DNA from 3 places in the Pseudoalteromonas sp. APM04 genome. Region 3 is predicted to be linked to each of the others. Evidence: predicted binding sites of a transcription regulator. Region 3 holds the regulator's gene; each other region holds the start of a gene.
The links. The regulator LexA, encoded in region 3, represses DNA repair genes until DNA is damaged. The targets are predictions, from matches to a motif close to TACTGTATNNNNATACAGTA.
Positions count from the first base shown of each region.

Region 1: ruvC (crossover junction endodeoxyribonuclease RuvC) is a predicted target of LexA. The motif match lies at 4,551-4,570, and genes of this name have one in related genera.
Region 2: MTP24_RS06255 (SulA-like leucine-rich domain-containing protein) is a predicted target of LexA. The motif match lies at 7,206-7,225, and genes of this name have one in related genera.

Region 1 is NZ_CP094441.1:2,158,877-2,169,419, reverse strand. Features, by position in the region: tRNA gene MTP24_RS10030 (tRNA-Pro) at 474-550, opposite strand; gene MTP24_RS10025 (arylesterase) at 661-1,284, opposite strand; gene MTP24_RS10020 (ATP-binding cassette domain-containing protein) at 1,285-1,998, shown strand; gene MTP24_RS10015 (FtsX-like permease family protein) at 1,988-4,489, shown strand; gene ruvC (crossover junction endodeoxyribonuclease RuvC) at 4,619-5,143, shown strand; gene ruvA (Holliday junction branch migration protein RuvA) at 5,146-5,763, shown strand; gene ruvB (Holliday junction branch migration DNA helicase RuvB) at 5,771-6,778, shown strand; gene tolQ (protein TolQ) at 7,753-8,457, shown strand; gene tolR (protein TolR) at 8,444-8,872, shown strand; gene tolA (cell envelope integrity protein TolA) at 8,877-9,803, shown strand; gene tolB (Tol-Pal system beta propeller repeat protein TolB) at 9,813-10,543, shown strand, end outside.
Region 2 is NZ_CP094441.1:1,306,349-1,316,891, reverse strand. Features, by position in the region: gene pabB (aminodeoxychorismate synthase component I) at 1-794, shown strand, start outside; gene MTP24_RS06285 (CoA pyrophosphatase) at 797-1,372, shown strand; gene MTP24_RS06280 (L-serine ammonia-lyase) at 1,474-2,850, shown strand; gene cysB (HTH-type transcriptional regulator CysB) at 2,917-3,894, opposite strand; gene MTP24_RS06270 (hypothetical protein) at 4,186-4,944, shown strand; gene MTP24_RS06265 (NCS2 family permease) at 5,094-6,386, opposite strand; gene MTP24_RS06260 (sel1 repeat family protein) at 6,506-6,961, shown strand; gene MTP24_RS06255 (SulA-like leucine-rich domain-containing protein) at 7,250-7,693, shown strand; gene MTP24_RS06250 (YchJ family metal-binding protein) at 7,723-8,202, shown strand; gene MTP24_RS06245 (DUF6172 family protein) at 8,517-8,819, opposite strand; gene MTP24_RS06240 (VC2046/SO_2500 family protein) at 9,015-9,542, opposite strand; tRNA gene MTP24_RS06235 (tRNA-Tyr) at 9,655-9,739, shown strand; tRNA gene MTP24_RS06230 (tRNA-Tyr) at 9,789-9,873, shown strand; gene MTP24_RS06225 (SprT family zinc-dependent metalloprotease) at 10,112-10,543, opposite strand, start outside.
Region 3 is NZ_CP094441.1:169,786-180,328, reverse strand. Features, by position in the region: gene MTP24_RS00875 (cytochrome c oxidase assembly protein) at 1-110, opposite strand, end outside; gene ctaD (cytochrome c oxidase subunit I) at 110-1,702, opposite strand; gene coxB (cytochrome c oxidase subunit II) at 1,702-2,844, opposite strand; gene lexA (transcriptional repressor LexA) at 3,260-3,877, opposite strand; gene MTP24_RS00855 (hotdog fold thioesterase) at 4,054-4,497, shown strand; gene MTP24_RS00850 (hypothetical protein) at 4,499-4,879, opposite strand; gene MTP24_RS00845 (hypothetical protein) at 5,126-5,824, shown strand; gene MTP24_RS00840 (endonuclease) at 5,881-6,540, shown strand; gene MTP24_RS00835 (S41 family peptidase) at 6,687-8,303, shown strand; gene MTP24_RS00830 (hypothetical protein) at 8,303-8,674, shown strand; gene MTP24_RS00825 (LysR family transcriptional regulator) at 8,783-9,676, opposite strand; gene MTP24_RS00820 (NAD(P)H-dependent oxidoreductase) at 9,796-10,362, shown strand; gene MTP24_RS00815 (TerB family tellurite resistance protein) at 10,374-10,543, opposite strand, start outside.

The DNA of each region.
Region 1 (10,543 bases), 1.5 Mb from region 3:
CTAAAAAGGGTATAATAAGAACTCACACTGGGGGATATATGAATACAACACATAAAATTAATAACGATAAGCTAATTTTTAAAACGCTGGTGGAGTTGATTAGCCAATCCAGTCGATACAAAAATCCCAGTTACCGTGTTTTAGTTAATTACCTTAATAATAAGGGTGTTAAGACTAGCAGGGGTAATACTTGGACTCGCAAAAGCTTATTTAGGTATCTACAAAGAAACGGCTTTTCGGGTGTGTGGGGGCTACGTAATAGTTTAGAGCAATACACCAAACTAGCTAAGTTTATTTAGGGTATTTTCAGACACCTTAAGAGAGAGATTCGCAACCAGTACGCGCGAACGATTAGAGAGATAAATTTTTAGTTCCCGACTATAAAAAGCAAAAGAGTGGCTACACATTGGCTACACGGAGCGGTTTAGGCTTTAAACAAAGATTTATAAATAGAGGTAAGGTATTGATTTAATTGGTCGGTATGGAGAGATTCGAACTCTCGACCCCTGCCACCCCATGACAGTGCGCTACCAGGCTGCGCTACATACCGACTTTGAGTGCAATAGTACGTGTATTTTTTTAAAAATCAATAAGCGATTGTTTGTTTGGGTGTTTATTAGGCAAGTGAGCTAAAAAGCCCACTTAAGCTAGGTTATTTTTTTAGTCTTTATTTAACCAAGTTTTGATCGAGTCGTACATCTCATCACGTATCAACGGCTGTGCTTTTTTGTTAGGGTGTAATCCATCGTTTTGCATTAGCTCTGGTTTATCAGCGATATTGAGCATAAAAAAGTTTAATAAGTGCGTATTAGTTTTTTCGCTAATTTGGCTAAAGCTATCAGTAAACATTTTGCTGTAGCGAGGGCCGTAGTTAGGTGGAATGTAAATTTCCATTAGCGCGGTCATTGCATTAGCTGCTTGGCTTTTTTGTATCAGCGCGGTCAAATTAGCTTGCATTTTTTTTACCGGAAATCCGCGAAGACCGTCATTTGCACCAAGCTCTATAAGCACGTGTGTTGGTTGGTATTGGGTAAGTAATGCATCTAAACGGCGTAGTGCGCCGCCAGACGTTTCGCCACTAATGCTGGCGTTTACAAGTGCAATGTCGGCTTGCTCGTCATTGTACTTATCTTGTAACAATTTTACCCAGCCTTGCTCTTGTTGTAGGCCATAGGCTGCGCTTAAACTGTCACCAAGTATTAAAATCGTGTTGTCGGCTGCTGCACTCAGCGGTTTGATAACTAAAAATAAAATGAATACTAAACGAAGGATTGAATGAGTCATATGTCAGCGCTTTCTCAATTAAATATAATTCAAGTTAATGGTTTGTCTAAAATAGTAACTACCTTTGAAGGTGAGTTGCCCATCCTCAGCGACATCAGCTTTAATGTCAAGCACGGTGAGTCTGTTGCTATTGTTGGCACGTCGGGATCAGGTAAGTCTACTTTGTTGAGTTTATTAGCGGGCTTGGATACAGCGACTAATGGCGAAATATTTTTAGACGGTGAGCCGCTTCATGATTTAGACGAAGAAGCACGTGCAGCACTTCGTGCCGCTAAAATTGGTTTTGTATTTCAGTCTTTCATGTTGGTGCAAAGCTTAACCGCTCTTGAGAACGTAATGTTGCCTGCAGAATTAGCGGGAAAAAGTGATGCTAAGGAGCAGGCACTTGCTTTGCTTGAAAAAGTAGGCCTAAGCCACCGAACAGATCATTACCCATCTCAGCTTTCGGGTGGTGAGCAACAGCGTGTTGCTATTGCCCGCGCTTTTATTGGCACACCCAAAATTTTATTTGCCGATGAGCCTTCAGCTAACTTAGACAGTAAGAACGGCAAAATGATTGAGTCGCTGCTGTTCGACTTAAATTCTCAACATGGTACAACGCTAATTTTGGTGACGCACGATGAAGGACTCGCTCAAAAATGTGAGCATATTATTCAGATAGAAGCGGGCTTACTTGTAAAAAGTGAAGCAGAGGACGTTGCAAATGTGGGCTAAATTAGCGCTTAAATTATTTGCGCGAGAATTTCGAAGAGGTGAGCTAACGGTAACTAGTGCAGCTATTGCTTTAGCGGTATTAACTGTACTTACCTTGTCTATGGTGACAGATCGAATAGCACAAAGCATTGCACAAAAAAGCAGTGCGTTTATTGCTGCCGACCGAGTATTGGCAAGCAGCCATGCCATTGACACCGCATTTATTGAACGAGCTAAAAGTCAAAACTTACAAACTGCGCAAATGGTGTACTTCGACACCATGTTGTTTGCTAATGATGAAATGCAATTTAGCTCGGTGAAAGCAGCGTCAGACGCATACCCGTTAAAAGGGCAGCTAAAAGTAAAAAACACATTACTGGGTGAAACGGTTATTGCAAACGGCGGCCCAAACCCAGGTAATGTATGGCTCAGTGAGTCTGTTTTTTACTCGCTAAACATTGATATTGGCTCGCAAGTTGAGCTAGGTGCTGCGTTATTTAATGTTGAAAAAGTGATTGTTGAGGAGCCTGATGCGCCATTTAATGTATTTTCAAGTAGCCGTCGTGTATTAATAAATATTGCAGATGTGTCAAAAACAGAGGTTGTTCAGCCTGGGAGCCGTGTTTTTTATCGTCAGCTCTATGCCGGTAGTGAAGACGACATAAACAGCTTTTATGACTGGTTAAAGCCACAAATGAAAGAAAACCAACAATGGTACGGTGTTAAAGATCGTCAATCACCAATTTCAAACAGTTTAAACCGAGCAGAGAGTTTTTTATTGTTAGCGGGTTTACTAGGTATTATTTTGGCTGCAGTAGCGATTGCTGTATCAGCCAAACGATACTGCGAGCGCCAATATGACCCTGTTGCGATGATGAAAACATTGGGCGGCAGTCGCTCAATGATCCGTAAAATTTACATGCTTCACTTATTGCTTGTATGTGCAATGGCTGTGAGTATAGGTTTATTGATTGGTTACGGCTTGCAAGAAATAGCCACCGGATACCTTTCAAAAAGTATGGGAAGCGAATTGCCCATGGGTGGATTTAAGCCTTGGCTTGTAGCAATTAGTACGGGTGTAATTTGCGCCGTTATGTTTTCTATTAAACCGTTATTTGATTTGTTCGATATTCCGCCGCTTAGGGTACTGCGTCGTAATTTAGGTGACAAACTAGCGGTGAGCCGCGTGCACTTGGGTATGAGTGCATTGACCGTGTTTTTGTTAATGTGGTTATTTAGTAACAATATAAAAATAACGCTAATATTATTTATAACCACACTAACTTTAATTGGCGTGTTGTTTTTAATATCTAAACTTATATTTGGCGGTGGCCGAAAACTGGGTTTAAAACCAGGTAATAGTTGGTCATTGGCTATTGCGTCGATTCAAAAGCGTGCCAATGTAAATGCAGTTCAACTTATTAGTTTTTCGCTTGCCATTAAACTGCTTCTGTTTTTAGTTGTGCTTAAAAATGACATGATTGCTGATTGGCAGTCGCAATTACCAAGCGATGCGCCCAATGCATTTTTAGTTAATATTACGCAAAACGACCTTGAACCAATCAATAACTACCTTGCTGAGAAAGACATTTTAGTGTCTGACTTCTACCCAACGATTCGAGGGCGTGTTAACGCGGTAAATGGTGAGTTGGTTGCACGGGAAGTTTCTCTTCAAGACAATGAGAAAAAAGACGAAGAAGCGCGTTCTGGTATTGGCCGTGAGCTAAACTTAACGTGGCTTAAAGATGTACCGGCTCAAAACGAGATAATTCAAGGCGAATGGTTTGGTGAAAACGCAGTGGCCGAGGCATCAGTTGAAGAGTCGATGTTAGAGCGCCTTGATGTTGAAATTGGCGACACACTTACCTTTTTAATTGGCGCGCAGTCGTTCGATGCTAAAATTACCAGCGTTCGTACAGTTAACTGGGCAACGCTCAAACCCAACTTCTTTATTATACTCAGCCCAGATGTACTTAAAGACTTTCCGGCGACTTATATTTCGTCGGTTAGGATAGAACCTGAGCAAAAGCGTGACTTTAGCCAACTGTTGCGCACCTATCCAACCATTACTGCAATCGATGTAGACAACTTTGTAAAGCAAATACAAACCACAATATCGCAAGTTTCACTCGCGATTGGTTTTGTACTTGCCATTGTTGTTTTGTGCGGTGCATTAGTACTCATTTCGCAAGTGCAAGCGAGCTTAGGTGAACGCATGCAAGAAATTGTAATTCTTAGAACATTAGGTGCTAAAAGCCGTTTAATTAAAAATGCGACCTTGTACGAGTTTTTATTATTGGGTGGGTTAGCCGGTTTAGTTGCTGCATTTTTTAGCGACTTAGCGCTTTTGATTGTGCAGCAACAAATGTTTGAACTTACGGGCAAGCTTCATCCACATATATGGATTATAGGCCCGGTTGCTGGTGGTTTATTTGTAGCCGGGTTGGGTTATTTAATGATTGCCCGTACCCTTAAACAAAACACCCAAGGGTTAGTTCGCGCTTTAGGGTAAACTAACTATTATTGCGTTAAAAATGCTCGCTATTTAAGCGAGCATTTTTGTTTTTGCTTGGTACTGGTATTTTATACAGTGCTCTGGCATTATTAGCCTAATTTACAATAAAAACAACGAGAATGTGATTTGGCCATTATTTTAGGGATCGACCCAGGATCGCGTTTGACTGGTTACGGTGTAGTTGCTCACCAAGGTGCTAAATTTACTTATTTAGGCAGTGGTTGTATAAAATTAGCCGATCATCCTTTTCCGGTACGCCTTAAAATGATTTACCAGGGCATCACTCAACTTGTTGAGCAGTTTTCGCCAGAAACGTTTGCTATAGAAAAAGTATTTATGGCTCATAATCCCGATTCTGCATTAAAACTTGGCCAAGCGCGTGGTGCTGCCATTGTGGGTGCTGCAATGGCTGATTTGCCAGTGTTTGAGTATTCGGCAAGGCAAATTAAACAAGCTGTAGTAGGCAACGGTGGTGCAGACAAAAGCCAAGTCCAGCATATGGTAAAAAATATTCTAAAATTACCAGGTACGCCTCAAGCCGATGCAGCAGATGCATTAGCAATAGCAATTTGCCATGCTCATTCAGAACAAAATTTAATTAAACTAGCGGGCAGCGCAAGCAAAACCGTTAGAGGACGCTTAAGGAAATAACAATGATAGGCCGCTTAAATGGTATTTTAGTTGAAAAACAACCCCCCGAAATTTTACTTGAAGTAAGCGGCGTGGGTTATGAAGTACAAATGCCAATGACCTGTTTTTACGACTTACCAAAAGTGGGTGAAAACACGATTGTTTATACTCATTTTGTAGTGCGTGAAGATGCGCAGTTACTGTTTGGTTTTAATAATAAAACAGAGCGCGCATTATTTAGAGAGCTTTTAAAAGCTAATGGGGTAGGGCCAAAACTCGGGCTCGCTATTTTATCGGGAATGTCGGCGCAACAGTTTGTTAGCTGTGTAAATAATGAAGATGCTACATCGCTGGTTAAATTACCGGGTGTGGGTAAAAAAACAGCTGAACGTTTAGTGCTTGAGATGAAAGACCGTCTAAAAGATTGGGGTAATGATTTATTTACACCATTTAGCGATAGCGCAGTGATAGAGCCTCACAGCGATGCATTAGTGGCTAATAATGCAGCGGATGATGCAGTTTCTGCACTTGTTGCATTAGGGTATAAATTGCCACAGGCACAAAAAGCAGTAAAATCGGTGAGTAAACCGGATATGTCTACTGAGGTTCTTATAAAAGAATCTTTAAAATCGATGTTGTGAGTAACCCATGATTGAAGCGGATCGCTTAATTGACGCGACTGAAAAAACAAATGAAGACTCGATTGACCGAGCAATTAGGCCAAAACTGTTGGCTGATTACCGAGGTCAACCGCATGTTAAGCAGCAAATGGAAATATTTATTGAAGCTGCACGCAGCCGCGATGAAGCGCTTGATCATTTATTAATATTTGGTCCGCCAGGTTTAGGAAAAACCACGCTGGCGAATATTGTAGCAAACGAATTAAACGTAAATATTAAAACCACCTCAGGACCTGTACTTGAAAAAGCAGGCGATTTAGCGGCACTTCTTACAAACCTTGAAGAAGGTGATGTACTGTTTATCGACGAGATCCACAGGTTAAGCCCACAGGTTGAAGAAATACTTTACCCTGCAATGGAAGACTATCAGCTTGACATAATGATAGGTGAAGGCCCTGCTGCACGTTCTATCAAACTGGATTTGCCGCCATTTACGTTAATAGGCGCTACAACGCGTGCAGGTTCACTCACATCGCCACTACGTGACCGTTTTGGCATAGTGCAGCGTTTGGAGTTTTATTCAGTAGAGGATTTATCGCATATAGTGGGCCGCTCAGCTCATTATCTTGATTTAGAAATGTGTGACGATGGGGCTAGTGAAATAGCTAAACGGTCACGGGGTACGCCGCGTATTGCTAATCGTTTATTGCGCCGTGTGCGAGATTATACTCAGGTTAAATCTGACGGCACTGTAAATGCAGACGTTGCCCAGCAAGCACTCGACATGATTGATGTAGATAAAAGCGGTTTTGATTATATGGATCGTAAATACTTACTAGCCATCATTGAGAAATTTATGGGTGGTCCCGTAGGGCTCGATAATTTAGCCGCTGCCATTGGTGAAGAGCGTGAAACAATAGAAGATGTTATTGAACCGTTTTTAATTCAACAAGGGTTTATTCAGCGCACACCGCGCGGACGTATTGTGTCTGACAATGCGTACCATCATTTTGGCTTGTTACCTAAAAAAGACTAATTTTAAACACCTTTCCTAAACCCTTGCTAAAAATAACCGTTAGCAAGGGCACGTCCGTTTATAACGTATTTTATCTACTAAAAGTCATTTGCTTTACCATTAACTAGCCTGAATTCTGGTTAACCAACAATTCACAGGGCGTTAAGGCGTATGTCGCTATTGTGCCTTTCATAAAATTCAACTTAGTCAGTGCTGACTATGGCTGGCTAGGTTTAGTTCTAAATTTCTGCCTCAATAAACAATATTAAATGAATCTGTATATTTTGGTCTAGGCTAAATTTCAGATAAAAAAAAGCCCGCAAATAATGCGGGCTAACAACAAGTTAAAGGAAGTAATCTGGGGGAACCATGTTTTACACTGTTAGGTTTTATCCAAATAGAGTAAAACAATGTAATACGACTTAAAATCATATTACTAAGAACAGGACATAATGAAACAGTTTCATTTAATGCGCTAGCTCGGTATGGAAGAATAATACGGAATATCTAAAAATTGTTCAAACTAGAAAATTTGTTTTTTCGGATTAAAAAAACTAATGTTTTTAGTTTTTTTGTAGTTTGTAATTTGTTTGTTAAATAATCATATATTTTATAAGTTAATGAAAAATATTGCTTAAGTATATTTTTATATGATTGTTCGGTATTAGTTTTAGTATTCTGGCAGGTAACGTTAACGTGGTTTTGCGTGTTTATGCATTGATTTTGAATAAATGCCGTGTTTTATGATGTTTATTTATATAATTACGCAGCTAAACCTGAGTTTTTACTTTGTTTGAATAAATATTTATATAACTAGGCATAAAAAATAAACAACATAGCCGATTTTTAACGTTTTTTGTTGGCTATTCATAGCAATATCGTTGTTAGTTTGAAATGGACTCGATACACTAGTTGCAACTAAATGACCTTAGTTGCGGTCATAATTGCACAAATCATTACAATTGACGTATTTTGATACTATTTAGGAGTTTAATGTGGGATCAGGGCTTAATTTTTTGGATCTAATTTTAGAAGCCAGTTTGCTTGTACAATTAGTAATGTTAGGGCTAGTTGCCATGTCGGTTATGTCGTGGGCTATTATTTTTCAACGTAAAAAAGCAATCTCTGATGCGCTTTCGAATGCTAAAAAGTTTGAGCAAAAGTTTTGGTCAGGTATTGATTTAAGTAAACTTTATAACGAAATTTCATCTCGTAGTGCTCAATCTCATGGTATTGAGGCGTTATTTACAGCAGGCTTTAAAGAATTTGCGCGTCATAAAAAAAATACATTTCAAGGCGCAAGTATAGTAATGGAAGGTACGCATCGTTCAATGCGTGTAGCGTTGTCACGTGAAATCGAAAAAATTGAAAAAAGCCTATCGTTCTTGGCAACGGTCGGTTCTATAAGTCCTTACATCGGTTTATTTGGCACTGTGTGGGGTATTATGAATGCCTTTATTGCATTGGGTGAAGTAAAACAAGCCACATTACAAATGGTTGCTCCGGGCATAGCTGAGGCTCTAATTGCTACGGCAATGGGCTTATTTGCTGCAATTCCTGCCGTAATTGCTTATAACCGTTTTTCAAACAGTGTTGAAAAGCTTGAATCTCACTACATCAACTTTATGGAAGAGTTTGCTAATATTTTACACCGTCAAGCAGCTACACAAATAGAGGCACAAGCGAATGTATCATCGTAAAAAACGCCGCCCAGTAGCAGAAATTAATGTAGTACCTTATATCGATGTAATGTTGGTGCTGCTTATTATTTTCATGGCGACTGCACCACTAATTACTCACGGTGTAAAAGTAGATTTACCAAAAATGGAAGAATCTGATTTAGTTGATACAAAAGATACACCACCAATCATTGCGTCTATTGATGCTGAGGGTAAATATTACGTCAGTGTAGGTACTGATCCAGAGGAACCAATGGAAGCACTCGATGTAGCCGCTGTGATTAAATTGCAGTTAATGAAAAATCCAGATGTACCTGTAATGATTAAAGGTTCTGGTAAAGTTTCTTATCAAGAAGTGTTATTGCTAATGGATTTTTTGAAAAACGCAGGTGTGCCGTCAGTGGGATTGATGACCGAATCCTTTGAGGGGAATTAACTGGATGAGTAGTGCATTAGTAAAATCGGTGGTATTGCATTTAGGTTTGGGCGGATTGTTGTACGCGTCAGCTAACATTCATGCACCAACCCCTAAAGTAATGGAAGTGACGTTAAACACGGCTATACCTGAACCCGACAATGCTGTTTCTGCGGTAACGGTTGACCAAAAAATGGTTGAGCAAAAAATTGCTGAGCTACAAAAAAAAGAAAAAGATAAAAAGCGTGCTGAAGATAAGCGGATACGTGATTTAGAACGCAGGGCTGCTGATGCTCGCAAACAACGTGAATCTGAGGCTCGAAACATCAAAAAGCTTGAGCGTGAACGCAAAGCTAAAGAGAAAGAAAAGGCACAAGCTGAAGCTCAAGCAAAAAGGGCGCGTGAGATAGAGCAAAAAGAGCGTGCTAAAGCTAAGCAAGCAGAAAAGCAAAAGCAAGAGGCCGAAAAGGCAGCAAAAGCCGCGGCAGATAAACGTAAGCTTGAAGAAGAAGCGCTAAAAAAAGCAGAAGCTGAACGTATTAAGCGTGAGCAAGAAGCTAAAGAGCGTGCAGCCGAAGCTGAACGTAAGCGTCAACAAGCATTACAAGAACAAATATTACAAGAACAACTTGCTAAAGAGCAGGCTGCTCGTAGTAAAATACGCCAGCAACAAGTTGCGAGTGAAGTTGACAAATACCGTGCTTTGATTATGGCGCGCATCCAACAAAACTTGTTAATTGATGAAAAAATGAAAAACCAACAATGTCGAGTGAATATCCGTCTTGGCTTTAATGGTTTAGTTACGCAAGTTAAGTCTTTAGGTGGTGATAAGCTAGTGTGTGAGGCCGCGCTCAGAGCGGTTCGTATGGCCGACACATTACCTGTGTCTAAAGACAGAGACGTGTTTGACCAGCTAAAAAATATTAACTTAACAATCAAGCCAGAATTTTAAAGGAATGATATGTTCAATAAACTAAGAGTAGCCTGTGTAGTATTGCTACTAGGGTTTCAAGGCATTGCAAATGCTGCACTTGAAATTGTAATTACCGAAGGTGTTGATGGCGCAAGGCCTATTGCTATTGTGCCATTTAAATACACCGGAATAGGTCCGATCCCACAAAAACTAAGTGATGTGATTGCAGCTGATTTAGTCCGAAGTGGTAAGTTTAAGCCGGTTGATGTTGCACAAATGCCACAACAACCAAGCGAGGACCAAGCAATTGATTATGCCTCATGGGTTAATCAAGGGATTGAGGCCGTTTTAGTTGGTCAAGTTGAACAGCAAACCGATGGCCGATACTTAGTCCGTTATGAATTAGTGGATGTAATTCGTGGTCAAATTACGGGTGGTAACACCCAAATGATGTCTAATGGGCAATTAGTAAAAAGCCAAGACCACATTTTAGAAGCCAGAGAAAGCGTTATTTCCGAAAGTGGGTTTCGCCGCTATTCACACCGTATTAGTGATGTGATTTATGAAAAACTAACAGGCGAAAAAGGTGCATTTTTAACTAAAATTGCCTATGTGATTGTGCGTGACGAAGACGATAAGCCGTATCAACTCGTTGTTGCCGATTACGATGGATTCAACGAACAAGTACTTTTGCGCTCTAAAGAGCCGTTAATGTCACCCGCGTGGTCACCAGATGGTACCAAGCTTGCTTATGTAACGTTTGAAAATCGTCAAAGCCA
Region 2 (10,543 bases), 1.1 Mb from region 3:
CCCAATACGCCAAAAAGTTTGCTGTAATTGAAGACTATTTAAAAAGCGGTGATTGTTATCAAATTAATCTAGCGCAGCGCTTTAAAGCCCAATATAGCGGTGACCCTTGGTCAGCGTATGTTAAATTACGCGAAGCTAATAAAGCGCCTTTTTCAAGTTTTATTAATCATCCTGCAGGCGCTATTTTGTCAATTTCGCCTGAGCGCTTTATATCGATCCAAAACAATATTGTAGAAACTAAACCAATAAAAGGGACACTTGCACGTAAAGCTGACGCCCACGAAGATAATGCACAAGCGTTAAAACTTGCAAACTCATCCAAAGATCGCGCAGAAAACGTGATGATTGTAGATTTACTTCGTAACGACTTGGGTAAAGTAGCCAAACCCGGCAGCGTTAAAGTGCCTTCTTTATTCGCAATTGAAAGTTTTCCGGCCGTACACCATTTAGTAAGTACAGTGACCGCCGAACTTGATATTAATAAAACAGCCGTTGATCAACTCGAGGCCGCTTTTCCTGGTGGCTCTATTACTGGAGCACCTAAAATACGCGCGATGGAAATTATAGAGGAGCTAGAACCTCATCAGCGCAGTGTTTACTGTGGCTCTATAGGTTATTTAAGTGCCTGCGGTAATATGGATACCAGTATTACTATTCGAACTTTAGTTTGTTATGAGCAGCATATTTACTGTTGGGCCGGAGGCGGAATTGTCGCTGATTCTAAAGTCGAATTGGAATACCAAGAGACTTACGATAAGGTAAATAAAATTTTACCTTTATTAAAGAGTAGGTGATCTTGAATAGTGACTTTATTAAAACCCGCTTTCAATTAAGCCCAACCGCTGCGCCAAATCAAATAAAAGACTCTCGAAATAAACGCGCCAGTGCCGTTATGTTGCCCATTATAGATGTAGCCGGACAGGCACATATTTTACTGTGTAAGCGCCCTACTTATTTGCATCATCACCCAGGTGAAATTTGCTTACCCGGTGGTAAATTTGAGGCAAGCGACAAAACGCTTCGTACAACGGCACTACGTGAATTGAAAGAAGAATTAAACATTGCGCACAAAGATGTAAATATCCTTGGCAATTTACCAGAGTACTCCACCTTAACTGGGTTTAGTATTCGTCCCTACGTATGTGTTTTGAATAAAAATACGCAGTGGGTAAATGATCACAATGAAGTACAGGCTAGCTTTTTACTCTCCTTGGATGAATTAAGTACTGAAGCTAACTGGCAACCTTTGCCATTTCAACGTTTTGGTAAAGAAATCACCCTGCAGGGGTTTGTTACCCCCCATGGGTTACTTTGGGGAGCAACTGCTAGCATTATAAAAAACTTTACAAAACAACTAGCCTTACCAGTTTAAATCTTCGTTAATAATAGTTACATGCTAACAATTCCGCGTTATTATGCTCGACCGTTCAAAGAGCAGCCTCGGGCTGAGTAAATTAATAAGAGACACACACTATGATCAGTGCATTTGATATGTTTAGCATTGGTATTGGCCCTTCGTCATCACACACCGTTGGTCCAATGCGCGCCTCACGCTTATTTGTTAATGAACTCCATGAAAAACAGCTATTAAAAAATGTTACCGATATAAAAGTAGAGTTATATGGATCGTTAGGTCAAACAGGTATAGGTCATGGTTCTGGCAAAGCTGTTGTACTTGGTTTAGCAGGCTATGACCCAGAAACAATCGATGCCGATTTAGTCGATGATATTTTATTAACTATCGAGCAAGAACAAGTTATTTATTTAAACCAAACACACAAAGCCAACTTTCCTAAGCAAGGCGCTATTGTTTTTCATCGTCGTAAAACGCTCCCTAAGCACTCTAATGCAATGGAGATTATTGCTTCAAATAATGGTGAAAAGCTTTATAGCAAAGTGTACTACTCTATCGGCGGCGGCTTTATTGTTACCGACGAAGAATTTGAAAACGAAAAGCAAGCAGCGCTCGATATTAGAGAAGAAAACCCAGCACCTTACCCTTTCAGTAGCGCAAAAGAGCTACTTGAAATGTGTAAAGACTCAGGCCTCAGTGTATCTAGCTTGATGATGAAAAACGAACGCACACTTCGAACCGAAGACGCTATAAAAGATGAGTTATTTCATATTTGGCAAGTAATGAAAGCCTGTATTGAACGCGGAATGCGTACAGAAGGAATTTTACCTGGCGGTTTAAAAGTAAAACGACGTGCCCCCAGCCTATACTTAAAACTGAATATCGAAGTGAGCAACGATCCACTCAGAGCAATGGATTGGGTCGACCTATTTGCACTTGCCGTTAATGAAGAAAATGCCGCCGGTGGACGAGTGGTAACAGCCCCCACTAATGGTGCTGCAGGCATTCTACCCGCTGTGCTTATGTACTATCATACATTTGTAAAAGAAGTAGACCGCGACATTGCCACGCGTTATTTACTAACAGCCGCTGCAATTGGTATTTTATATAAAAAAAATGCGTCTATTTCTGGTGCCGAAGTGGGCTGCCAAGGCGAAGTGGGTGTAGCGTGTTCAATGGCCGCCGGAGCATTAACTGAAATTGTGGGTGGTAATGTTGTACAAGTTGAAAACGCAGCTGAAATAGGCATGGAGCATAATTTAGGTTTAACGTGCGACCCTGTTGGCGGCTTAGTGCAAGTTCCTTGTATTGAGCGTAATGCGATGGGGGCTATAAAAGCCATCAATGCTTCTCGATTGGCAATTCGTGGTAGTGGCGAGCAAAAAGTATCACTTGATAAAGTAATAAAAACCATGCTTGAAACAGGTAATGATATGAAAACAAAATACAAAGAAACCGCGCGCGGTGGTTTAGCCGTTAACATTATCGAGTGTTAGGCTAACCTTAAACAAAAAAACCGACTATTAATAAATAGTCGGTTTTTTTTGTTATCAGACCCAGTGCTACTTTACAGGTAACTCTATATCTTCAAATAACTTATCTACATCATCTTGATTACGTAATAAACTCGCGCGCTCCACTCGCTCTTTAGTTAAATGCGGCGCAAATCGTTCTATAAAGTCATACATATAAGTACGTAAAAAGCTGCCTTTTCTAAAGCCAATTTTTGTAGTGCTAGCTTCAAATAAGTGACTTGCATCAATGCAGACTAAATCAGTATCAGTGATTTCATCAATCGCCATTGAAGCCACTACCCCTACGCCAAGCCCTAAACGAACATAGGTTTTAATTACATCGGCATCAGTCGCCGTAAATACAATATGCGGCTCTAACCCATGGGCGCTAAATGCTTTGTCTAATTCAGAGCGACCCGTGAAACCAAATACATAAGTAATTAGCGGGTATTCGGCAATATCTGCTACCGTTAAACTATTGGCTTTTTTAGCCAGTGGATGATCCTTTGCAACAACAATACTGCGATTCCAATGATAACAAGGCAACATAACTAAATCAGAGTATAAATGAAGCGCTTCAGTTGCAATGGCAAAATCGGCATCGCCCCTTGCTGCGGCATCAGATATTTGTTGCGGTGTACCTTGGTGCATATGTAGTGATACTGCAGGGTATTTTTTCATAAACCCCTGAATCACACTAGGTAAAGCATAACGTGCTTGAGTGTGCGTTGTTGCTATATTGAGCTTACCTTGGTCTGGTAATGTGTGCTCGTTAGCTACCGCTTTTATACCTTCTACCTTTGAAAGTATCTCTCGCGAGATATTTATAATATCTTCACCGGCACTAGTTACATGCGTTAAATGCTTGCCACTTCGCCCAAAAATTTGAACACCTAACTCATCTTCTAACATACGTACTTGTTTAGAAATACCAGGCTGTGAGGTAAATAAACTCTCAGCCGTTGCTGAAACATTTAATTTATGATTTTGTACTTCTACTATGTATCTGAGTTGTTGTAATTTCATGGTTGCATTTTTACGTTGTAATTTATTATAAATAAAGGCAATTCTATAAAGCTAGATCAGTTTTACTGGTAGCGTTGACTAAGCTTATAGCGTGCATTTATCGAAGTGGTGCTCAAGGCTAGCATAATAAATATACTTGAGGTAGCCAAGATTAGACGAATTAATCTCATAGTCCTTATATTTAACGACAGTTAATTTACCTAATTTGAAGTTAATTCGCGCAAAACTACCCCGATAGCTTATATTTAATGTAATATTAAAAAATTAGGTTATGAATCCGAGAATTACACCATGATCGTGTCTATTATAATTGTCCTTATAGTTGCTTTGGTTGTGATTGCACTTTGGGTAAGTGCTGTTCAGCAACACAAAGAAAAACAAGAAAATGAGCGCCGAAAAGAACTCACAAAACAAAAGGCGATCATTGAAGAAACTGAAGAAGCTTTAATGAACCAGGCTAATATTCCGCTATCTGAAAACGTTATTCGAGTTTTGCAAAGCCGAATTGCCGAAGCACTCAAAACAATGGTTACGCATTCGCCAACCTCAAAAGCGCTAAAGGGTCGTTTAGAAGAAATGAAACAGCATCTCTCTAACCCGGTGCAAGGAACCAGTAGTGAGTCATTAGCATTACCAAGTAACGACAAACAGCTTGTTGCGCTAATTCAGGGGATTAAAAAATTACGTGTGATCCTACGTTCTGAACACACTAAGGGCCGTGTTAATAGCCAAGTATTTACAGGCGAAGACAAACTGCTTGAGAAATTACAGCTTAAAATAAATATAGAAAGCCAAATTAAACGCGGTATTTCGGCACGTTCTGCGAGTATGGTTGGCTCTGCTAGACAATATTTTGAAAAAGCCTACGCAACGCTTAGTGCAGTGCCTTATTCAGACGAATATGTAAATGCTAAACGTCAAGAAGTGGAACGTTACTTAGAGGAAATTAGCGTCGAGCTAAAAGCATCTAACGCAAGCGCCCTAAAAAAGAAAAACGAGCAAGAACAAGACGATTTAGATGTGCTGTTTGCTCCAAAAAAGAAATGGTAACAGCAGCTTTCCACTGAATAATAAAAAAAGCCCATACTGTGTATGGGCTTTTTTAGCATTAAATTTTATAACCGAGAGTTTAGCTTCCCCAACAGGGATAAATCACATAACGTCGCTGGTAGTTATATATCAAAACAAAACTTTGTTATTTATGATAAAAACGCGAATTTAACAATAAATAACACGGTTAATATCCATACACTAATTGTTATTTCACTGCGTTTACCACAAAGCAACTTAACCGCCGTATATGAAATAAAGCCAAGCGCAATACCATGCGCAATTGAAAACGTAAGCGGCGTCATTAACAGCACAACGGCTACTGGAATAGCGTCTGTCATATCGTCCCAGTCCACAAACTTTAGGTTTTGTAACATAAGTACAGCAACATATAAGATTGCGCCCGCTGTTGCATAAGCTGGTACCATATTAGCTAACGGTGCAAAGAACATCATTAGCAAAAAGCAGCAACCAACTACCACTGCAGTTAAACCTGTACGCCCACCAACAGATACACCCGCAACTGACTCTATATAAGATGTGGTTGTTGAGGTACCTAACATTGCACCTGCAATGGTAGCTGAGCTATCGGCACTGAGTGCACGTCCTAAGCGTGGCATGTTTCCTTTTTCATCTGCAAGACCAGCCTTTTGCGTTACAGCTACAAGAGTACCTGACGTGTCAAACAAATCGACAAACAAAAATGCAAAAATAACACTAAGCATTGAAAGTTCTAAAGCAGCAGCAAAATCCAACTGCATAAAAGTAGGTAAAATTGAAGGCGGTGCAGCAATAATTCCCTGGTATTCAACTAAACCTAAACCAAGTGAGATAGCAGTAACCAATAAAATACTGATCAACACTCCACTTTTAAAATCACGATATAACAATGCCGTAATAATAAAAAAGCTAAATATAGCCAGTAACGGTCCCGCAGATGTTATGTCACCCAACTGCACAAATGTAGCGGGGCTTGCCACAATAATGCCTGCATTTTTAAGTGCTATTAAGGCTAAAAATGCGCCAATGCCTGTCGCAATAGCCCGTTTTAAAACTAATGGAATGGCATTTATTATCCATTCTCTAACCTTAAATAAACTTAATAATAAAAATATACAACCCGACATAAATACTGCGCCCAACGCAGCTTCCCAGGTGTATCCCATACCTAATACAACGCCATACGTAAAGAAGGCGTTTAACCCCATGCCAGGTGCTAAAGCTAATGGGTAATTGGCCCATAACCCCATGATAAAACAACCTATTGCAGCAGCAATACAAGTAGCAACAAAAGCAGCACCTTGATCCATTCCCGCTTCTGCTAACATCGCAGGGTTCACGAATACAATGTAAACCATTGTGATAAAAGTAGTCATTCCGGCGATGCATTCTCGACGAACCGTGGACCCATTTTCGTTAATTTTAAATAAAGCTTCTAACATAATGAACTTACAACAATAAAAAGTAGCGAGATTTTATCATAAAAAGTATATTTTTCAGGACATTTTACCTTGCGATATACTAAACTATTGAAGTAGTTAACTATACCGAATGACAGCATATGATAAAAACCACACCAACAGGTTATGATTTAGAACAACAATTAGACAATATTTTGTCTTTTGTGACACAACCAGGCGATACTAATTCGTCACCTGAAAATGAAAACTCTCAACAAAGTACGCTGAATAAGGCGCTATATTATTTAAAAAATAACCAGCCTGCTTTAGCTGCAAAGTGGATGCGTTTATCGGCAATGTCAGGTGATCACCGAGGGCAATTTTATTTAGGCTTGTTTTTTGTAAAAGGCCAAGGTGTTCCACAAAGTGTATTTCATGGAGTTGCTTGGCTTAGCTTATCGAGTAGCCAGGGTCATGAGCCAGCTACAGTTGCGCTTGCTGATTTAAGAAAATATATAGAAACAAAGCGTTTTAAGGATGCCCAATGTTATGCAGCCAGTTTATATGAACAAATTCATCAATTACAATATGCCCATTTAATCCCCCCTGCCCCTTAGTAAAAGCCCGAAACTTAGCTCGTAAAAGTACTGTATACAATACAGAGCTATAATTTAAATTTATAAAAAACGTAAGCAAACCTTTTCAACCTGTATAAACAACACTCACCCAATAATATTCCAATCAAAATAAAAGCGATTAGTATCAATGATATAAACTTTAAAATTAAAATTCTTAAAAATAGACAATAAATTTGTATAAAAAAATAGCAAAAAAACACTTGCGCCATAACACTGTATAAACTACTGTATGCATGTACTGTATATAAACCCAGTGAGCGAGATGATATGTTACAGCCAATAACCGTAAGAACAGTAAAAAGCTATCAACAAGACGAACTATCTGATTGTGTTAACGTGATTCAAATTGAAGATGATATATCGGCAACGTTTGAGCTGTTAAAGGTGCTACACCAGTATAATAGTTTAAATGCTTGGACTTTATTAATCGCACCAGATCATGTTCCTAGTAAAGCTTTGCTTGATTCATGTTCAATAGACACAAGTAAACTATTAGTCATTAGGCAAAAACATTTAGTAAATTTAGAATATGTACTGCGTAGCGCACTGCATAATGGTAACTTTGCAGCGGTCATTACATGGACTGATATGTTAAACAATCAGTTATTGAGCAACTTATCGCTTAACTTAAGTAACACAAAAACAAAGTTATACTGTTTTACTAAAAATTCTGACGTACTTGATATACCTTACATACAGCAAGCTTGCTAAAATGATGTTTTAAATCTTATGTAACAATTATGAATTATTTAAATAACAACACTTGTTTTTGTGGAAACCAAAAAAATTACGAAGATTGCTGTGAACCACTGCTATTAGGTGATAAACAAGCAGAAACACCCGAGCAGTTAATGCGCTCTAGGTATACAGCTTACGTACAAAAAAATGCTAAATACGTATACCAAACATATGCAAGTGAAAAGCAAGCTGAAAACCCTGTAAATGAAATTAAAGAATTTGCGACCAGTTGTCGATTTGTAAGCTTATCTGTTATTGAAACAAACAGCGATGAAAATAAAGGGGTCGTTGAGTTTAAAGCTACCTATTTTTATCAAAACCTATATTGTGTGTTACATGAGCGCTCTCAATTTATAAAAGAGCAAAACCAGTGGCGATATCTCGATGGTATTATATTTCCAGTCGCTGATATAAAAGTTGGCAGGAATGATGATTGCCCTTGTGGCAGCGCAAAAAAATACAAAAAATGCCATAGCGCGTAATCCCCTCTTTTTAAGTGAAGTACATTATTTACTTCACTCCGTTGCTAATTAAATACTCACATTTAATGCATAGCTTCGTAAATTTATTAAACACAACTTCCTCTATAACTTTTAGGTTTAGTACTACCCCTATTAATTAAGTGGTTAATATTTAAGGAAAAAGTAGTGTTAATAACAATTCAACAGTTAAAGCCCTAAAACGATGTAAAATACTTTGAGCTAGCTCAAAAGAAAAAAGCTTGAAGGTAATCTATAGGCATAAAAAATGGGCCAATGGCCCATTTAAATAATTTGATATGCACAAACGCTAATTATTACTCGTCGTTATCAAGGTCTAGCTGTTGACGCTGTGCAGGTTTTGCCAATATTTCTAAGTAAAAAGACATCAATTCTTGCTTTTCAATATCGCTAATACAGTTGCTGATTTCAGCTACATGAACCACTTGCGCATCTTCAACCGTTTTACCAAACTTACAGTCAAATGCCCAATAATCTGCATCTTCTGGTAGAGTTTTGTTGCGCTCTCTTTTCAAATATTTTTTCACTTCATGCTTTGCAGCATCAACCATACGAGGGTATTTGATTTTCTCGTGATTTAGCGTGAATGTTTTCTTCATTACGTTCCTAATTACCTTGGTTTAATGATAACGGCATTCATGTCATACCATTTGTAGCCATTATAGCAATTGCATTTAATTTTTGGATGCTTTTTTTACATTAAATCAATTTTTAGTCAATTCGGATTTGGTGCAGTCGTAAAATTTAATCAGTGATGGGTAGTGTAACTAGACACTATTTGATGAAATCATAAATTATGCCATCGTCAAATGTAATGGTTCACGCTGATTTACGTCTGTTAGAACGTCATAAAAGCCTGCGACATCCATTTTTGGATTATCTATTTCTATTTCGTCTTTTTGTAAACGCCTGCGCACAGCAAGTTCACAATTATCTATAATGGGTAGGGGTATGTGGTTTACATCATCTCTAATCGAAAAGGGCTCAGGGTTTAAACACTGATTTAGCTTTATATCGGCCATGCCTTTATTCTCACCAACCGAAGACAAACGCTGTGCATTAAACTGCCCAATTAGCATATTAAATTCACTGGGTGCTAATGGCTGCTTTGGTCCTGCTCCTAATTGCTCTCTTAACTGCGCTTCTTGAGTTGTGTTATCTTCAATTTCACTTTTAGGTAAATGAAATTGACTAAAATCTAAAGCATCTTGTGAAAGCATTGCTAACAGCAATGAAAATTCACCACGGCGGTCTGCATGTACACTTTGGTTTAACCGAGTACTTAATTGCTGCTCTGTGATTAACAAATCATCGATTTGCATAGACTTTAGCCGATTGGAATGAGTAATGAATATTTATCGGCTTTATTTAAATTTTCTTTAGCTTTTTTCTTTACTTAAAGGCACATTTTGCTATTATCAGCGCCGTTGCATTGGAGGGGTTCCCGAGCGGCCAAAGGGATCAGACTGTAAATCTGACGGCTCAGCCTTCGCTGGTTCGAATCCAGCTCCCTCCACCACTTTTCTTACCGCTAAGTTAAGTGGGGCCAAATGTAACAAAAATAGTGTGGAGGGGTTCCCGAGCGGCCAAAGGGATCAGACTGTAAATCTGACGGCTCAGCCTTCGCTGGTTCGAATCCAGCTCCCTCCACCACTTCTTCTATATTCCTATATTCCTATATTCCTATATTCCTATTTTCCTATTTTCCTATTTTCCTATTTTCCTATATTCCTATATTCCTATATTCCTATATTCCTATATTCCTATATTCCTATATTCCTATATTCCTATATTCCTATATTCCTATATTCCTATATTCCTATATTCCTATATTCCTATATTCCTATATTCCTATATTCCTATATTCCTATATTCCTATATTCAAATTAGCTTAAAACACCCACTGTAAACTTGTTCCGTTTGCTTTTAGCCAATCTGATGCAATTTTATGATCAGGAAAAAATGCCTCTACTCTAGCCCAAAAGTCCTTACTGTGGTTTAAATACTGCAAATGAGCAAGTTCATGCACAATTACATAATCAATCATGGCATGAGGAGCCCCTATTAGGTGTAAATTAAAAGTTAGTTCTCGCCTGCTGTTGCAACTCCCCCAACGGCGTTTATATATAGCAATACTTAATTTTTGAGGCAATTCTTCTTTCATTATTTTGCAATAATAGTTGATACGCATTTCAATATACGCCGCCAACTTCTCTTCTAAATACTGTTTAATCAAACTTTCGTATTTACCATTGTAATTTTTTACTCTAGTAGAGTGTGTTACTAACAAAACATTATTGTGTTCTTGAATATCAGATAATGA
Region 3 (10,543 bases):
AGCCCGGTTAAGTCACAAAACACGTCGTATAACGGCACTAAGGCAAACGCAAACGCAAACATACCTATGCTGATAATAATCAAGCGTTTAAGGAGCGGTGCGTGGGTCATTATTTAATTTCCGGTGGTGTTGAAAAGGTATGGTAAGGCGCAGGGGATTCAACTTCCCACTCTAACCCTTCAGCGCCATCCCATACTTTTGCAGGGACTTTTTCGCCGCCTCTTGCACATTTAAAAACAACCACTACAAACAACAGCTGAGATAAACCAAATGCAAAACCACCAATACTTATAATTGCGTTGAAGTCTGCAAATTGCAGTGCATAATCAGGAATACGACGAGGCATACCAGCCAAACCCACAAAATGCATTGGAAAAAACAGCACATTTACACTGACTAACGACAACCAAAAATGCCACTTAGCCAGCGTGATATTAAACATATTGCCAGTCCATTTTGGCAGCCAGTAATAAGCACCCGCCATGATAGAAAATACCGCCCCTGTCACTAACACATAATGAAAATGAGCCACTACAAAATAAGTGTCGTGGTATTGAAAATCAGCGGGAGTAATAGCAAGCATCAACCCTGAAAAACCACCTAATGTGAACAGCACTATAAAAGCAATACTGAACATCATAGGGACTTCAAAGCTAATAGAACCGCGCCACATGGTGGCTACCCAATTAAATACTTTCACGCCGGTAGGTACCGATATCAGCATTGTGGAGTACATAAAAAATAGCTCTGCAGCTACCGGCATACCGGTGGTAAACATGTGATGCGCCCACACAATAAAGCTTAGCAATGCTATAGATGACGTGGCATAAACCATAGATGCATAGCCAAATAGCTTTTTACGCGAGAAAGTGGGCACTATGGTTGAAATGATACCAAAGGCTGGCAAAATCATGATGTAAACTTCGGGGTGACCAAAAAACCAAAATATATGCTGGAACATCACCGGATCGCCACCGCCGGCAGCATCAAAAAAGCTAGTCGCAAAATATTTATCGGTTAAAACCATGGTCACCGCCCCTGCCAAAACGGGCATAACAGCAATGAGTAAAAATGCCGTTATTAGCCATGTCCATACAAACAGGGGGAGTTTCATCCACGTCATCCCAGGTGCACGCAAATTAACTATAGTCACAACCACATTAATAGCACCCATAATTGAGCTAATACCCATTATGTGCACCGCAAATACAAACAAGGCAGTATTGTCGTTACTGTATGTGGTTGAAAGCGGAGCATAGAAGGTCCAGCCAAAAGCAGGGCCTCCTCCAGGCATAAATAAAGAAGCAAGCAAAATTAAGAATGCGAAAGGTAAAATCCAAAAACTCCAGTTATTCATTCTAGGTAATGCCATATCTGGCGCACCTATCATTAACGGTATCATCCAATTGGCTAATCCCGTAAAGGCAGGCATAACGGCGCCAAACACCATTATTAAACCGTGAACTGTAGTCATTTGATTAAAAAAGTGGGGATCGACCAACTGCAACCCAGGCTGAAATAGTTCAGCCCTGATCACCATAGCCATGGCGCCACCAATTAAAAACATGGTCAACGAAAATATTAAATATAAACTGCCAATATCTTTATGATTTGTTGTATAAAGCCAGCGCTTAAAGCCTTTAGCTGGATGATGCGCATGATGCGCTTCATTGGCGTTTGGTTGTTCTGCTATGCTACTCATTAGTTAGCCTCCACGTCGGCATCAAGTGCTGCTTGAATCTCACTAGGCTGAATAACATCACCGGTATCGTTACCCCATGCATTTCGCTTGTAAGTAATAACCGCAGCCAATTGTTTTATAGATAACTGCTTGGCAAATGATTGCATTGCCGTACCTGGGCTCCCATGAATAAGTATGTCAATATGACCTTTTATATCGCCAAGTACAATTGGGCTGCCTTTTAGAGCCGGAAATACGCCCGGTAGCCCTAACCCCGTAGGTTGATGACATGCTGCACAACTTGCCATGTATACTTGAGCGCCCAGCTCCATTAGCTCTTCTTTAGGTAATGTTTGACCAAGTAAAGCGGCATCAGCTAAAGCTGCTTGTTGCTTAGCTTGTTTAGCATCGGCCAACCATACTTTAAAGTCAGCCTCAGATTTAGCCTCTACCACAACGGGCATAAATCCGTGATCTTTACCGCACAGCTCAGCACACTGACCTCGGTAAATACCTTCTTCGTTTATGTTGGTCCATGTTTCGTTAATAAAGCCTGGATTGGCGTCTTTTTTAACGGCAAAGTCTGGTACCCACCAAGAGTGGATAACATCATCTGAGGTCATTAAAAAACGAATTTTTTGATTAATTGGTAGTACGAGGGGTTTGTCTACCTCAAGTAAATAATTTGGGTTTTTATCAGCTAAATTAGTTATTTCATCCTGAGGAGTTGCAAGCATTGAGTAAAACTCTACATCTTCTCCCATGTATTCATAATGCCATTTCCACTGTGAACCTGTAACTTTAATTGTTAAGTCGGCTTTACTGGCATCTTCCATAGCGATTAAGGTTTTTGTAGCAGGCACAGCCATAGCAATTAAAATAACAAATGGAATGGCGGTCCAAAGAATTTCTACTTTGGTGCTTTCGTGGAATTGAGCGGGAACCGCTCCTTTAGATTTGCGATGATGAATGAGTGCCCAAAGCATAATGGCAAACACTATTATCCCAATCACACAACATATAAAAAATATGGTCATGTGTAATTCGTAAACATTTTCACTTATATCTGTAACGCCTTTACGCATATTAAATTGGCTATTTGCCAAGGCTAACTGCGGAAAAACACACAATATAAGCCACAAGGTACAACTAAGTTTACCCATGTGACGACTCCTTTGATGCTGTTGCTAGTGCAAAGCGAAGAGGCATACGGCTTAAACGCCAATTCGTTATTTTTATTTTTTTATTAATGCCGTTTTATTTATAAAAATTGGCATTCACTGCGCTAGCAAAAATTTATTGTGTGTGCTCAAAACTTAAAAGCGATGAGTATTGCCAGCGTCAGCTTATTAACAATTAGTTAATATTTAACCACCATGCAAGTTTTTTGTATTAAAAACAAACAATAAATATATAAAAAGTAGAGAGTTGGTTTAGTTGAACGTAGAGAGAAATAGCTCAAGTCGAGAGGTAGTAAGGGCTAAGGATGAAATGAAAGAGTGTGAATAAAAAACAAACAAAATTTTAAAAATTAAAAAAGCGCACCAAAAAAGTGCGCTTTTTATAAAATAAGAAAAACTACATCCAGTCTGCGTTACGAATAACGCCCACTGCCAAGCCTTCAATGTTGAACGACTCAGTTTCAAGATCGACCTTAATTGGTGCAAACTCGTCATTTTCAGCATGAAGCAACACCTGGCGACCCGCCTTTTCAATGCGTTTTACGGTTACATCGTCATCAACACGGGCAACCACAACTTGACCATTTTCAGCCACTTGTGTTTTATGCACAGCAAGTAAATCGCCATCCATAATGCCTATATCTTTCATACTCATACCGTTTACGCGCAGTAAAAAGTCGGCAGCTGGTTTAAACATTAATGGGTCAATTTTACAGTGGCTTTCAACATGTTCTTGCGCCAAAATAGGGGAACCTGCCGCAACTCGGCCAATAAGCGGTAAACCTAATTGTTCTGGCTCCTCTTCTTCAACAAGTTGGATTCCACGGCTTGCGCCAGGTTTCATTTTAATCACCCCTTTTTTGGCAAGGGCTTTTAAATGTTCCTCAGCGGCATTTGCACTTTTAAACCCTAACGTTTGTGCTATTTCGGCACGTGTAGGCGGCATACCAGTGTCTTTAATAAACACTTTAATTAATTCGAGTATTTGAGCTTGGCGTTTAGTTAATGGGCGCATACAACTGGTTTTCCATACAGTACATTTAACTGTGAGTATATACAGTTAAATAAAAATCGCAAATTTAAATTATCCGTTCAAATAGCCAAATTACTTCCTTACGTGTACATTTTAGGGGCTTTCTAAAATAGCCTATAAAAATAGTAACTTGCTACATTAAATTTAAAGGAATCTATATGAGTATTTGGCATCAACCCATTACATTAGCATTGTGTAAACAATTGGACGAAGGCATTAATGGCCAAGGGACACTAATGAAAACCATGGGAATCGAAATAACAGAGATAGGCGACGATTACTTAGTAGCAACTATGCCTGCAATCCCTGCACACCATAACCCTATTGGTATGGTTCATGGCGGCGCAAACGTTGTACTCGCCGAAACCGTAGCTAGCTATGCTGCTAATTTTGTGGTTGATTTCACAAAGTTTTACTGTGTTGGGCAAGAAATAAGTGCAAGCCATTTAAAGGCTTCTCGCAATGGTGCATTAACGGCAACAGCACGCGCATTTCATATTGGAAAACGAAGCTCTGTTTGGGAAATAAAAATCACAAACAGCCGCAACGAGCTGTGCTGCGTATCAAAAATGACCGCAGCCGTTGTTGAGCGAAAGACGTAAGTTATTTTTCGAGAGGGTAAATTGTTATTTCCATACCCGCGCCAATAGCAGATATACGCAGTAGTGTATCTGCATGTAAAGCTTGATTAAAACACTTTGGCGACGTGCCTGACTCAAACCCTATATCAAACGTTCTACGTGAGCAGCTCAACCATTGCTTTAATGCATTGCGTGAACATGACTCAATAAGCTCACATATATGGTTTATTGCTTTGTCTGGTGATTTTACATCGCCAGCTACCTCAATACGTGCTAATTGACGGTATTCGTCTTTGTCATAATGTAAAATCGTTGCGACTTTTTTTAGGTCGGCCACCAGCACACTAATATCTTGTTTTGACTCAAGCTCTAGATCTACATTTAAAAATTGAATTTCCGACATTGTCTCGTATTTATCCTCTAATGGTTACCATGCAAACTTTAACGCAGTTTTACCTTTATACCAAATCAACACCCTATAAATAGACGTTTTATATAGTAATACTCTTATTTTAGAGTGCTATTGCTGCTTACAATTGGCGCTATTGTGCTGAAACGCTATTTTAATGCACTAGTGCGACATTTTGTCGCACTCACCTTGCTCAACCATCGCGTAAAATGTCTCGTAAAAATAATAAGATAAACACACATGAAAAAAGTTTTTAAACCAGCACGTAAACTTCATAAATGGTTGGGCTATTTATTAGGAATACAAATATTAGCTTGGTTGCTTGGCGGTTTGGTTATGAGCGCTATTCCGCTTGAAAAAGTACATGGTAAACACCTAGCAACACGCACCCTAGCTAACCCCTTTAAAAGCAGCGATTACGTCGCATCAATTGATAATATTGTTTCGCAAGTAACTAATCCGACTAAGATAACCTTTGCGCATTTTTTATCTACCCCACTTATAACTGTAACCAGTGAAGGCAACCCTCAAAGTTTTAATGGTATTACTGGGCAACCATTTAAAGCCCCCAATAAACAGCAAATAATTGCTAATGCACACGCGCATTTACTTATTGATGCTCAACCAGTAAGTACCACTTTAATAGGTTTAGGACCAAGAGAAAGCGGTTATAAAAAAGATGTATGGAAAGTACAATTTAACGATACATTTAGTACCACACTCTATTTGTCATCAGATACGGGCAAAGTGATTACTGTGCGCAGCACACTGTGGCGAATTTTCGATTTTTTTTGGATGCTGCATATTATGGATTACGATGAACGTGAAAACTTTAACAATCCTCTATTAATTAGCTTTGCTGCAACCAGTGTGCTTTTTTGTTTAACTGGCTTTTTACTGCTATTGCAAAACATAAGGATTAAACGCAGATTTAAATAAGTTTATGTTTGCCTGTTGAGCCAGTAAACTAGGGGCTCCTGTAGTTCACGTATGTGATGGATATGACCCGATTGATTTTGGCCTTACTGGCTTGCTGTGTCTGTTTTTCGGTATCAAGTAAAGACTTTACTCGCTTCTCTACTGCTAAAAAGCACTTAATAAAAACGCTACCGCACAATGCAAAAAGCCTGTATTGCGGTTGTGATATTAAAAAACAAGGTAAAAAACTAGTGCCAGATCCAACGGGTTGTGGCTATGTACCTCGTAATACATTTACCCGCTCAGGCAAAGTAAACCAGCGCGCTTTACGTATTGAATGGGAGCATATTGTATCGGCATGGGAGTTTGGGCATCAACTACAATGTTGGCAAAATGGTGGGCGGAAAAACTGCCGTAAAGTCAGCGAAAAATTTCGAAAAATGGAAGCTGATATAAATAACTTAGCCCCCGCAATTGGCGAAATAAATGCTGACCGCTCTAATTATCGTTTTGGCATGCTAGGTGGAGCCGCGACTCAATACGGCCAATGCGATGTAAAAGTAAACTTTAAGCAACGTGTTGTTGAGCCACCATTTTATGCCCGTAAAAAAATTGCCGACGCCTATGCTTACATGCAAAAAACCTATGGTTTAAAAATTTCAAAACAACAACAAAAACTTTTTAATGCGTGGCAAAAGCAAGATCTAGCACTAAAAAGCACTATACAAAAAATGTAATGATATTCCCGCTAATAAGCGAACTTAAAATACTGCTTTACCAATAAAAAATGACACAATTATTTACATAAAGAAAAAGCAAAACGTTGAATAAATAATCAGGTGTTGTAGTATTTTAAACAACTTATTTACAGGAAGTACCGAATATGTTTAAAAACAACACTCTATCGCTTGCAATTATTAGCGCGCTCTCAGTTTTTGCTTTAACAGGTTGTGGTGGAGGCGGAGGTAGCAACACTACACCAGCGCCTGTCACGCCACCTACAAGTAGCACACCGACATGGACTGCCGGTGTATTTGAACCTTCAGACGAACTCAAAAACTTTTGCGAAAACCCACGTACAGGTAACGACCCGTTTAATAATAATGAGCCTTACCCTGACCAAGCTGGTTCAGCCTTATACGAAAAACTATGGCTTCGCTCATGGAGCGACGAAACATACCTGTGGTATGACGAAATAGCCGATAACGACCCTGAATCGTTCGATACCGTCGCTGACTATTTTGCTCAACTAAAAACCGAAGAGCTAACCGATTCAGGCGCTAAAAAAGATAACTTTCATTTTTCAGAACCCTCTGAAGATTACTTCCAAGAAGCACAATCGGGCGTTACCTCTGGTTATGGTATTAACTGGGCATTTATTGGTGATTCAGCCGATAGAATTTTACGTGTTGCTTACCTTGAAGATGACTCACCAGCTAGCCAAATTGGCTTTCAACGAGGCGATACCGTACTTGAAGTTGATGGCGTAAGCATTAATACCAATACCCAAGCAGGGATTGATACTTTAAACGAAGGCTTATTTAGCCCAACCAACGGTGATTCACATACAATTGTTGTTCGCAGTAACGACGGCACGGAAAAAACATTTAACGTCACAGCGGGTAACATTGAGCAAACGCCTGTTCAAAATGTAAAAACGATTGTAACAAGCAATAACACGCGCGTTGGTTATATGCAGTTTAATAGTCATATAGGTATTGCCCAAGAGGGCCTAATTGATGCAGTAAATAAATTTAGAACCGATAACGTAGACGAACTCGTTATTGATTTTAGATACAACGGCGGTGGTTTATTAGCGCTGTCTGCGCAGCTAGCTTATATGGTGGCAGGAAGTGCCAATGTACAAAACCGCTTTTACTATCAAACACAACAAAATGATAAACAGCCTGTCGATTCTCCATTTCCGTTTATTGACGAAGAAATAGATTACTCAACGTTTTTTAGTACTGGCGATAAATTACCTGATTTAAACTTATCTAAAGTGTATGTACTAAGTACATCAGGTACCTGTTCAGCCTCTGAAGCATTTATTAATGGCTTAAAAGGAATAGATGCAGAGGTGGTACTTATTGGCGACACAACCTGTGGTAAACCATACGGATTTACGCCTACACACAACTGTGGAACAACCTACTACACCATTCAATTTAGTGGCGTTAACAGTAAAGGCTTTGGCGAATATGCCGCAGGCTTTACCCCAACACCAACACCACAATTTAATGCCGATGTACAAGGGTGTGTTGTTAGTGATGACTTTGATAATCAACTTGGTGATAGCAACGAAAGGTTACTATCTACAGCACTTTTTCATATAGATAATAACGGCGCATGCCCAATTACAACAACAGTCGCTAATAGTAAAGTAGATGTACCAAGCTTTGCTGCAACGGGCGAAAAACTGCAGCCTTTAAACGCACCAAATGATCTTACCCGCGGTAACATGGACCTTACATGGCCTACGTTGTCTAAGGAGCAATAATGGTAAAGTTACTGGCGGTACTCACTGTATTAATAAGTATAGGAGGGTGTAATAGTATGAGTAATGCCGTTGCAAAGCCTGCGCTATTAACAGAAGTTAACCCAGGCGTTATAACTGTGCTGCAACAGGCAATAATAAAAGCTAAAGACGGTACGCTTGTTACACTGGCCGACACCGTTTTTACCAAACGCAGTGAGCTTTTACTAAGCCATGGTACAAGTAAAGATCCCAATGGTATGCCCATTATGGGCGCGCATAATATCAAGTCAGAAAAGTTTGTTTTGCAAATTATTGGCGAGCAATGCGTGCTGTATTACCCTAAAAAAGATCTCACTATTGAGCTTAAAAACGTAAGTTGTAAAGCACAGTAATTTAAAAACTAAAAAGGCGTACAACTTGTTGTTGTACGCCTTTTCATTGTAAAACTGTTTAAATGCTAATTGCCAAAAAATAACTCGATCGGGAGCCCTTCAATTTTTTTACTTAGCAAGTTTATTAAAATGCGCCTTTAATAAGCCTGCAAAAGCTTGTACTTTCGCGGTGCGATGCACTAAATGGTGGGTCACTAACCACACATCTGTGGGCCAATTTAATTCACTATGTAGCACAGGGACCAAATCGCTATATTGCGCTGCTACATCATGTTGTAAACCACCAATGCCTAAGCCTTTAATAATCGCGCGCGTGGCCTCGGCAGTTTCTGATACACGTAATTTGATTTGCGATGCAGGAATGTTTTCGTCTGCCCAAGCAAAATAAGGTACGCGCGCATTATATCCCGCCACTCCTGATACAAAATTATGCTGCAATAAATCACCTAGTGATTTAGGCATGCCATGCCTTGTAATGTAGCGTTTGTTAGCATATAAACCCGATGTAAGCTTTGCTAAGTGCTGAGCAATGTAGTCACCCTCATCAGGTTTAGGGCCTGCACGAAGCGCAATATGTGCTTGCCCGTGATCGAGCCGCAAGCGTTTTTGCTCCAAAATAACTTCAAGCTGCACTTGTGGGTGTAATGCCTGAAATTGCTCACATACATCACCCATAACATCAATAAACCCACTCACCGTAGTAAGTAATAAACTTCCGCGTAAAGTACTGTCGGCAGCGGCAATATCGTTATGTAGCTGTTCGAGCGAGGTATCTATAGTTTGCGCTGTCGCAAATAATTTAGCGCCAATTTCAGTTACCTTGTAACCACGAGCATGGCGATGAAACAAGCGGGTATCTAGGTTTTTTTCAAGGCTGTTAATTCGTCTTAACACAGTGCTGTGGTGCACATTAAGTGCCTCTGCTGCAGCTGTAAGTGTGCCAAGCCGCGCCACTTCAAAGGCCACTTTTACGTCTTGCCAGTCATCAAATTTAATTGCCATGCGCTCTGCCTTTAACTTGTGTGCATATATGCACATAAGTGTTGCGTTTATTTGGGTTTTCTACAAGTAAAAGTTTGCTACATTAGGTATGTAACTTAAAACATAAAAAGGCCAAACTCATGTCAGCACCAAAAATTATCGCGCTTGCGGGCAGCTTACGTAAAGAAAGCTTTAATCAAAAACTTATTAATGAAGCAGCACGTTTTGCTCTGCAAACAGGTGCTGAAGTAGAAGTTATTCAGTTAAACGAGTTAGATATTCCACTATTTAACGAAGATATTGAAGCACAAGGTACACCCGCTGATGCACAACGTTTAAAAGACAAACTTCGCTCTGCAGATGGTATTTTACTGGCAAGCCCAGAGTATAACGGGTCTATCACTGCGCCGTTAAAAAACGCTATAGACTGGGCTTCACGCACTGAGCAAGGTGCAGTACCGGCGTTTCGTAATAAAGTTGTGGCCTTATTTGCTACTTCACCGGGTGGATTAGGAGGTTTACGCGGTTTAAACCACGTACGTGATATTTTAAGCGGCATTGGTTCGTTAGTACTTGCCGACCAACTTGCTGTACCGTCTGCGTTTTCTGTTTTTGATGACAATGGCCAAATTAGCGACCCAGAAATAGCTGATAAAGTATCTTCGCTTGCTCATCAATTAGTCAGTGTTGCAAGCAAATTAAAGTAACCTTATACGCTTTACTTTTGCTTTGTCGCCGCTATTTTTGCGGCGATAAAATCAACATGCGTTACATATAATAGACCCGCTATTTTACGTATTACGTACTCTTCTTGTGGGTCTATTTCACCGTCTGCGTAGGCTAAACGCCACAGCAATTCTATTATCTCTATTCGCTCTGCCGCACTGC